3 regions of the Paraperlucidibaca wandonensis genome follow, and region 3 is predicted to be linked to each of the others. Evidence: predicted binding sites of a transcription regulator. Region 3 holds the regulator's gene; each other region holds the start of a gene.
The links. The regulator PhoB, encoded in region 3, activates phosphate uptake and scavenging genes when phosphate is short. The targets are predictions, from matches to a motif close to TGTCATNAANCTGTCATAA.

Region 1: ACFQ0F_RS08510 (inorganic phosphate transporter) is a predicted target of PhoB. The motif match lies at 2,002-2,020, and genes of this name have one in related genera.
Region 2: ACFQ0F_RS00285 (porin) is a predicted target of PhoB. The motif match lies at 1,583-1,601, and genes of this name have one in related genera.

The regions. Positions count from the first base shown of each region.
Region 1 covers NZ_JBHTIT010000001.1:1,803,120-1,806,397, forward strand. Annotated here, with positions in the region: gene ACFQ0F_RS08500 (DEAD/DEAH box helicase) at 1-965, shown strand, start outside; gene ACFQ0F_RS08505 (crotonase/enoyl-CoA hydratase family protein) at 1,049-1,924, opposite strand; gene ACFQ0F_RS08510 (inorganic phosphate transporter) at 2,053-3,278, shown strand, end outside.
Region 2 covers NZ_JBHTIT010000001.1:63,896-67,173, reverse strand. Annotated here, with positions in the region: gene ACFQ0F_RS00295 (CTP synthase) at 1-54, opposite strand, end outside; gene ACFQ0F_RS00290 (OprO/OprP family phosphate-selective porin) at 258-1,457, opposite strand; gene ACFQ0F_RS00285 (porin) at 1,782-2,381, shown strand; gene mazG (nucleoside triphosphate pyrophosphohydrolase) at 2,459-3,278, opposite strand, start outside.
Region 3 covers NZ_JBHTIT010000001.1:2,024,583-2,027,860, reverse strand. Annotated here, with positions in the region: gene phoU (phosphate signaling complex protein PhoU) at 1-192, shown strand, start outside; gene phoR (phosphate regulon sensor histidine kinase PhoR) at 189-1,490, opposite strand; gene phoB (phosphate regulon transcriptional regulator PhoB) at 1,487-2,200, opposite strand; gene ubiA (4-hydroxybenzoate octaprenyltransferase) at 2,276-3,151, opposite strand; gene ACFQ0F_RS09635 (chorismate--pyruvate lyase family protein) at 3,148-3,278, opposite strand, start outside.

The DNA of each region.
Region 1 (3,278 bases), 220 kb from region 3:
CACCTGGCCGTCTACTCGATCACGTTGGCCAAGGCACCTTGGATCTTGGCGGCATTGAGCTATTCGTTCTTGATGAAGCTGATCGCATGCTCGACATGGGCTTTATTCGCGACATCCGCCGCGTGCTCGCGATATTGCCCAAGCAGCGCCAAAACTTACTGTTTTCTGCAACCTTTGCCGATGAAATTCGCAACCTCGCCAATAGCTTGCTGAAAGACCCAGCCACAGTCGAAGTTACGCCGCGCAACACCACCGTCGAGCGCATCGAACAGACCATTTATCCAGTCGATCGCGAAGCCAAACGTCAGCTCCTTGAGAAGCTCATCCTCGATGGTGAATGGTCGCAAGTACTGGTGTTTACGCGCACCAAGCATGGCGCCAACCGCCTTGCCGATCAGCTCGATAAAAATGGCATTGCGGCCATGGCCATCCACGGCAATAAAAGCCAGACAGCGCGAGAAAAAGCGCTGCGCGAATTCAAGTCCAATCGCCTGCGCGTGCTAGTCGCCACCGATATTGCCGCACGCGGCATCGACATCGACTCCCTGCCTTATGTGGTCAACTATGAGTTACCGCAAGTGGCGGAAGACTACGTTCACCGCATTGGCCGTACTGGTCGCGCCGGCGCCGGCGGTGAAGCGGTGTCATTGGTTTGTGTCGATGAGCTGAAGTTGCTCGCAGATATCGAACGCACGATTAAACAGAAGCTTAACCGCGTCATCGTGCCCGGATTTGAGCCCGACCCTAACGCCAAGCCTGAGCCACTGCGCAAGGCGCCACCACCCCGTGGTCCTCGCCGCGATAAGCCTGCGCGTGCAGCTGATCAAGTTCGTCGCGATCAGCCCAGCCAGCGCCGTCGCTCATCGGGCAATGGTCCGGCTGCGGGCGCAGCACCTGCGCCCTCGTCGCGACCAACATCACGCCCAAGCTCACGGCCTTCGTCAGGCTCTAAGCCTTCGCGATAAGCCTTCGCGATAAGCCTTCGCGCTTAACAGCCTAAAACGACATCAGCGCGCCCTAAAAAGCGCGCTGATGTCGTTTTAGCCGCCTATTTCCACCAAGGATAAATCGCCGGCATCTTGCTGGCACGGCTGGTGTACTGCGGGTCACGCTTCTCTAAAAACGACTGCACGCCCTCTTTGCCATCTTCCAGGCTAGTGTAGAACATCGCCAAGGAATCGATGCGATGCGCCTCAATAGGATGCGGCTGCGCGGCGTTGCGATACATCATCTGGCGAGCAAAGGCGACGGCCACTGGCGACTTGTTCTGGCTGAACTTCCGCGCGAGCTCATAGGCTGCTGGCAGCAAATCATCGGCCGTATGCACCGAGCGCACGAGCCTGCCAGCGAGCACTTGCTCTGCAGTTAAAATATCGCCGCTATAGACCCATTCCAGCGCTTGCTGAATGCCAACGATACGCGGCAAAAACCAGCTCGAGCAGGCCTCGGGCACTACGCCGATTTTGCCAAAGACAAAACCAATACGGGCTTTCTCCGACACCAATCGAATATCCATGGCCAAGGTCATGGTCGCGCCAATACCAACCGCGGCACCGTTAATGGCACCAATGACCGGTTTTTTGCAGTCGTAAATCGCCAAAGTCACGCGGCCGCCGGTATCGCGCACACCATCAAAAATAGCCGGATCATTCAGGCGTGAATGCATATCTTCAACACTGGGCTGTTGTGACTCATCTAAACCAAAGACATTGCCCGGTGCCGTTAAATCCATGCCAGCACAAAAGGCACGGCCAGCGCCCGTTACCACAATGGCGCGAACCTCATCATCTTCGCTAGCACGACCAAAGGCGTCCACTAACTCATTGGCCATGATCACCGTAAAGCTATTGAGCTGATCGGGACGATTAAGCGTCAGCGTGAGGATGTGTTCACTCACGTCATATTTCAGGGTGGTATAGCTCATGCAACGCTCCAATGACTAAGTTTTCGATGAACTGCGGTTGTACCTGAGCGAAGCACTTTCGACAACCGCGCAATCCATGTCCACTTTCTGTCATAATTTTGTCTTATAAATATCACAGAGGTTGGGTCATGGATCTAAAGCATTTAGAAGGCATGGATCGCGCGATGGATAAAAACCGCGGCGATCAAGTCCGGCTCGGCATAGGCCTGCTCTTTATTTTAGGCGTGATGTTATACGCCGCCAGCCAAAGCGTTGGCGAAGTTAGCATCATGTTAGTTATGGCCGCGATGGTTGGCGGCTATATGGCAATGAACATCGGCGCGAACGATGTCGCCAATAATGTTGGCCCCGCCGTGGGCTCACGCGCACTGACGCTCGGTGGCGCGCTTGCGATCGCCGCTGTCTTCGAGGCCGCTGGCGCTATCATTGCCGGTGGCGAAGTGGTTGGCACCATTCGCAATGGCATTATCGACCCCAACTTAATTCCAGACTCCGACACTTTTGTTTGGATCATGATGGCCGCACTAATCGCTGGCGCACTCTGGCTAAACATTGCCACGGCTATCGGCGCACCAGTTTCGACTACACACTCTATCGTTGGCGCTGTTCTCGGCGGCGGCATCGCTGCCTCCGGCTTTGATATTGTGAACTGGTCCACGATGAGCGGCATCGCAGCAAGCTGGATCATCTCACCTGTGCTCGGCGGTCTCGTCGCTGCGGCGTTTTTGTATTTGATTAAACGCAGCATTACCTACAAGCCCGACATGATGGCGGCAGCTCGAAAAGTGGTGCCGTGGCTAGTCGCGGCCATGGCCTTGGTGTTCAGCGTCTATATCCTACAAAAAGGCCTGAAACAGATAGTTCACATCTCTCTGATGCAGGCCACATTAATTGGCTTAGTCATTGCTCTCGGCGTTTTTGTTCTTGTGCGTTGGCGACTAAGGCAGCCTAAGTCGCAGTTCCTCGAAGGCAAGCAAGGCGTAAATAGCTTATTCACCGTGCCACTGATTTTCGCCGCCGCCCTGCTCAGCTTTGCTCATGGCTCCAATGATGTCGCCAATGCCATCGGCCCATTAGCAGCCATTGTCGATGTCTACACGGCGCATCCAGGTGAGTTCGGCACCTCGGCGGCTATCCCTTTATGGGTAATGATGATTGGCGCGCTGGGCATCGTGATTGGTCTAGCTTTGTTTGGCCCAAAAGTCATTCGCACTGTCGGCACCGGCATTACCGAGCTTGATCAAATGCGCGCTTTTTGCATTGCTATGGCGGCAACCATCACGGTGATTATTGCCAGCCAGCTCGGCTTGCCTGTGAGTTCGACACATATCGCCGTGGGCGGTGTATTTGGTGT
Region 2 (3,278 bases), 2.0 Mb from region 3:
GCCCTTACCTAAGGAAGACACCACCCCGCCGGTGACGAATATAAATTTGGTCATGAACATTCCAGGCTATCGCGTGAGCATTGGTGCACTGAAAAAAGTCAGTGCTAAGACGGGAGAGGATGTTATCACGCACGCCTCATTGCGGGGAGGGGCTGCGCTGGCTTATCACGCAGTCGACACGGCCTAAGTCCTTGAGTTTTTTGCTTGACCATGAAAAAAGGCCCCGAAGGGCCTTTTTTTGCTGCGTTTAGGACAACTTAGAAGTTGAACTGTGCGCGGGCAGTAACAGCAGATGCACTCTTGTCTGTGCCTACTTCTGTTTCACCATCCACGTACTCAAGCATAAAACGTGTATTTGGTGTTGCGTAGTAGTTCAAACCGACTGTGTAATAAGACGCTTCGTTACCGCTGATGTCTTTATTTTCAATCGTGTCAAAGCGTGCTTTTAGCTCCAACGCACCTTCTTCACCATCCACTTTAGGTGACTTAAACACACCTTTTTTGAAGTCATATGGCTTAACGTGATCAGTTAGCATGTAGCTAGCTTGCACGTAATAGGTATTCACGTCTTGATCGGGATTAGGCACAGCAGTAATGGTGTCTTTGAAGGCTGCCATTGCATACTCACCTTGCAATGTCATGGCGCCAAAACGTGCAGCCAATTCAGCAGCAATTGTGGTCTGCTCATCATACTTAGCCGCTAGTAAGTTACCGCTTTTCAAGCCATTTTCACGACCAACAACGCGAACATTGGGGTTTTTCTCGTTACCAATGCCGTACTTATCAATCGAAGCGCTTAAGCCAATGTGTACGAGATTGCCATTCGAGCGAATCGGTACGATGAAGCCACGAGCGTTGGCGCCATTACCGCCCTTATTGGCATCAGACGCTGAACGTGGCGAGTATGCCGACACGCCCCAACCATAACCTTCGCCATGGCCATCTAAGAAAGCACCCAGAACAAACTGCTCACCATAAATGCCTGTAGCTGTCGCAAATGGACGCTCCATGAAGGTCAGCTCATTGGAGCTTGTTAACTCTTCCATGCCGCGGTATGGCTTAGCCTGGCCTAAGCGCAGGTTGGCACCACCAAGCACTTCACGGCCAATCCACATTTCACGTAGGCCTTCGTTATTATTTGAAACTCCAGCACCTGAAGAGGCAAAGTCGTTTTCAAATTTGTATTTGAAGTCGTATGCACGGCCTTCCAAGGTTAAACGTGCGCGGCGGAAGAAGAAGTCATTGCCGCTATTTTGTGTGCCGACATTAATGTCATCTTCATCGGTGTAGTAGTTAGCATCGAAATGAATGCGGCCACCAATTTTGGCTTCGAAGTTGCCATCTTCCGATTTAATTTGAAAGCCACCGGTGCTTGAAGCTTTATCAGCGGCCAGGGCGGTCGCGCCAAAGGAGGCGGCAAATACAGCCAGCGCGGTCATCTTGATTGCATGTTTCATTATTTACCTCTGCATATCAGCTTAGGGGATTAGGCCACTTGGCAGCCAACCCAGGGACCTATTTAGGTGCCCGCTTTTGGGTTGCCGCGACTATGGCTTTTAAATATGACATTTCATCGAAGTTTTTGTGACGGTTTCGTGACAATCCGATCGGTTGACACTGGATATGAATATTTCATGACCATTCAGTCGCAATTTACCACCGCTGGTCGCACCAATTTAGCGCAGGCATTGTATGTCTTATGTATCTAGATTTTACTCATTACGTACGGCCTTGGCTGTACTCGCAATGCATGCATTCAATTAAGAATAAGAGGTTACCTCATGAAATTACAAAAAATTGCTCTGGCAGTTGCTCTAGTTGCCGCACCACTCAGCGCCTTCGCTGGCGGCTCTGTGGATGTGTTCTATGTAGATCAAGATTTGGATATTCAAGGAGGAGGCAGCGATGACGGTAATGGTTACGGCTTCCGCGGCTTAGCCGAGCTTGGCCATGGCGTAAGCCTAACCGCTCTTCACCAAGATGCTGACCTAGACACCGCAAATGGCAACTTAAAAGAAACCCGTATTGGCTTAAGCTATGACCGTGGCATGAATGGCTTTAGCGTTGGCGGGGGTTTAGAAACAGTTACTCTTGATATAAATGGTGGTGGCCCTGGCACTTCATTGCGCGGCTACTCTGCGAACGTTCACGCCAGTATTTCTCCAGTCGAAAACTTAAGCGCATATGCCCGAATCGGCTATACCGATGTTGATGATCTAGATGGCGTGGAATACGAGGTCGGTGCAAGCTATGCCTTTACACCTGAGGTAGCAGGCTTCATTGAGTACCGAATGGCTCAACTTGAAACTACTGCATCAGGACCATCAGCCGACGTAGATCTAGACACACTTCGTGTCGGTGCACGCTACACATTTAAGTAAGACGTGCGGAGCATTGAGAGAGGCTAAACACCTCTCTCTTTTTTTGCCCGCAACTCACGCCCTAAGAGAGCCTCAGCCTACAAACCTTCTCGCTTAGACGCCTGCCAAAGCACTTCCATAGCCTCTATCGTCGACTCTTGAAGAGACTCATCTAGCGCCAATAGCTCGCGCTCAATATAGCCAAAGCGACGACGGAACTTAGCGATACCACCGAGCAATGCTTGCTCACTATCGACACTCACTTGGCGCGCGAGATTAGTCGTGCAAAACAAAATATCACCCAGCTCATCTTGCAATGCCTCTTGGCCTAAGCCCTGCTCCAAGGCCTGCTCAAACTCATCGATCTCTTCGCGCAACTTGGCCAAAACCGGACGCGGATCTCGCCAGTCATAGCCCACCTCACCTGCGCGCGCTTGCAGCTTTTCAGCTCGGCGTAATGGACTATGGCCGGCCCCAACTTTGTCGAGAAACGCCACAGGCTCAATGGACTTGCCTTGCACCGCCTTCAGCGCTTTCTCGACCGCCTTAATCTCATCCCATTGCGCACTCACCTGCTCAGCCGTCAGATCAATACGCGGCAAATCGAGGCGGTCATCACGAAAGATATGCGGATGACGGCGAATTAACTTCGCGCTAATCGCCTCGGCGACATCAGCAAAATTGAAGCCGCCCTGCTCGCTAGCAACTTGCGCTTGGAAAACAATTTGCAATAGTAAGTCGCCAAGTTCCTCGCATTGCGCGGCGCTATCGCCGCTGGCAATAGCATCGACAACCTCATAAGCCTCTTCGATGGTATATGGCGCCAACGTTTGTGCATCTTGCGCTAAGTCCCAAGCACAACCCTGCTCAGGGTCTCGCAGACGAGCCATGATGGCTAAAAGCTGGCGCAATGCCTGC
Region 3 (3,278 bases):
GCCTTAGTCACTTATATGATGGAAGATCCGCGTGCGATTTCACGGGTGCTCAGCGTCATGGGTGTGCTGCGCTCATTGGAGCGAGTCGGTGACCATGCCCGTAATATTGCCGAGCAGCTTATCTTCTTGGTGAAAGGTGCTGATGTTCGCCATGTCAGCTATGAACAAGTGCAGAAGAAGCTGGAGTCTTAGGACTCCAGTTCGCGCTCGATATGCGAGGGCATAAACGAGCAAGTAAAGCGTGAGCCGCGCCCGATTTCTGAATGAATATCGAGCGTGGCTTTGTGCTGCATAAGCACATGCTTGACGATGGCCAACCCCAGGCCCGTACCGCCGGTGGCCGTGCTACGAGCTGCATCGGCACGATAAAAGCGCTCGGTTAGGCGCGATAGATGTATCTCATCAATGCCCAAGCCATTGTCGCTGACACTAAAGTAGGCTCCCTTGCTGTCGCTCCACCAACGCACTGCAATGATGCCGGCATTTGGTGTGTACTTCACTGCATTGGTGACTAGATTTGAAAATGCTGAGCGCAAGTCGTTTTCGATGCCCAATAGACATAAGCCGGGCTCGCACTCTAGCGTGACGGTTTGCTGCTTCGGCGCGGCGAGCGCGAGTGCATCTTGATGAATTTGCTTGAGTAACTTTGGCACGCTCACGGTGCTTGGCTCGCGATCTTCCGGCTGATTTTCAAGGCGTGAAAGCAGCAGCAGATCATTGACCAGGTTATTCATGCGTGTGGCTTGTTGAGACATTTGCCCTAGCGCGCGCAGCCATCGTGGCTCGATGCCTTCAGGTTGATCAAGCAAGGTCTCTAGGTAGCCTGAGAGTACGGTGAGCGGTGTGCGTAGTTCATGCGAGACATTGGCGACGAAGTCTTTACGCATTTGTTCAAGGTTATGCAGACGTGTGATGTCGTAGACGATCATCAGGCGGTCATTGTCGCCAAATTGTGTAATTTCAAACTGAAACTGACGGCCAGCATGGCGCTGTGAAGCAACTTTTAGGCCTTCGTCATAGGTGTTTTGTTTGAAGTAGCGAATGAAGCTTGGTGCTCGCACGAGGTTGATCACTGGCTGGCCTCGATCTTCGGGGCGAAAGCCTAATAGTGTTTCGGCGGCGGGGTTCCACCATTCAAGATTGCCTTGATTATCGATAAGGGCGACGGCCTCATCGAGAGCGGAGACTGATGAGCGCGCACGATCGATAATGCTAAGCAGGCTGTCGCGTGCGCGTCGTTCGTCGCGGCGTAATAAATAGATGTCGCGGAAGACATCATCCCAAGCGCCATCGCTTTCGGGGACTGCTTGCTCGGTGGCGAGCAGCCAATGGCGTAGGCGAGATAGTTCTTTGAGCTGGCGGAACAGAAACCATGCTAATGCTGCGCACAGGCCGAGCAGTGCGTGGCCTGCAATATAGCCTAGACCAAGGCAAATACTGCTACCTAGGGCAATGCTTTTAAGCTCACGAGCTAGAACCGCACGCCTCACACAGGCTCTACCTTGTCGCTCATCTGCACCGAAAAGCGATAGCCGGTGCCACGCACGGTTTGAATGAAGCGATCATAGCCAAAGGGCTCGAGGGCTTTGCGCAAGCGACGAATATGAACGTCGATGGTGCGATCTTCGACATAGACATTGCCGCCCCAGACTTGATCAAGCATTTGCGTGCGGGTGTAGGCGCGCTCTGGGTGGCTCATAAAAAAGGCGAGTAAACGATATTCTGTTGGGCCCATTTCGACTAATTTGTCATCGGCACTGACGCGATGGCTGACTGGATCGAGCTTAAGGCCTTCAGCTTCAATGGCACTTTCTTGGTGCAAGACATTGCTGCGGCGCAGCACGGCTTTGATTCTTGAAGCCAACTCGCGTGTTGAAAATGGCTTGGTGAGGTAGTCGTCGGCACCGGCATCTAGGCCTTGCACTTTATGATCTTCCTCGCCGCGAGCAGTGAGCATAATGATGGGGATCTCGCGCGTACTTTCATCGCGTTTGAGGCGGCGCGCTAGCTCAATGCCGCTCATGCCGGGCAACATCCAGTCCAATAAAATAAGGGCGGGACGCTCATCGACAACGAGGTGGTGAGCCTGCAAAGCATCTTCGGCTTCGATGCAGTTGTAGCCGGCCAAGTCCAAGGCGATGGAAATCATCTCGCGGATGGCGGCTTCGTCGTCAACAATCAGAATCTTATCGCTAGGCATAACATGTCTCGAAACGGTTTAGATGACAGTGGCATTACAACGCGAAGACATGACAGAAATATGACGATGTAATGACTACGGCAATGCCAACATCTGTAACCATGCCATAAGCAAGGCGACAAAAAGCACCAAACCGACCCAGTGGTTGTGTTTAAACGCTGCAAGGCAGAGATGCTTGTCGCGGCTGGCGGTGTGCTGCCATTGCCAGATAAACAATACGAGCACGCCCGTTAGGCCTGCCCACCAAGGCCATGGCCATTGCATTTGATGGCCGACAAAGGCTAGCGCGGTGAGCCAAATGAGCTGTAGGCCAGCAATGACTACGCGATCTAGGTCGCCAAATAAAATAGCCGTCGATTTTACGCCAGCCTTTAGGTCATCTTCACGATCGGCCATGGCGTATTGGGTGTCGTAAGCCACTGTCCATGCCAGGTTGCCGGCATAGAGCAGCCAGCACAGGTCATCGGGCGTGCGGCCTTGAGCGACGAATGCCATTGGGATGGCCCAAGAAAATGCGGCACCGAGCACCACTTGCGGTAAGTAAGTAACGCGTTTCATAAACGGGTAAAGCACAGCTAGGCCGAGTGCGCCGAAGGACCAATAAAATACCTGTATTGGTAGCCAGAAAAGTAGCGTGGCGCTGAGAGCAATGAGTGCAGCAAAGAGCATCAAAGCTTCGCTGCCGAGAATGCGGCCGCTAGCCAATGGTCGGTCGGCGGTGCGCCATACTTGGCCATCGATATGGCGGTCGGCGTAGTCGTTGATAACGCAGCCTGCTGAGCGCATCAGCACCACGCCGGCGACAAAAATAGCCACGATCAATGGCTCGGGATGACCATCGCCAGCAATCCACAGCGCGATGAGCGTGGGCCAGAGTAATAGCCAAATGCCGATGGGCCGGTCGAGGCGCATCAGGGCAATAAAGTCGGGTAAGCGGTCGCGTGAAATCATGGCGTTATCGTGTCTGTATGGGCGCTGGCGGTCAACAGGGCGGGGAGAAAAGCTTCGGCCACTAGGATGGCTTGGCCGCGCAATAAAAAGCGCGAACGGCGAGCCCAGACGGTACTGGCATATGCGG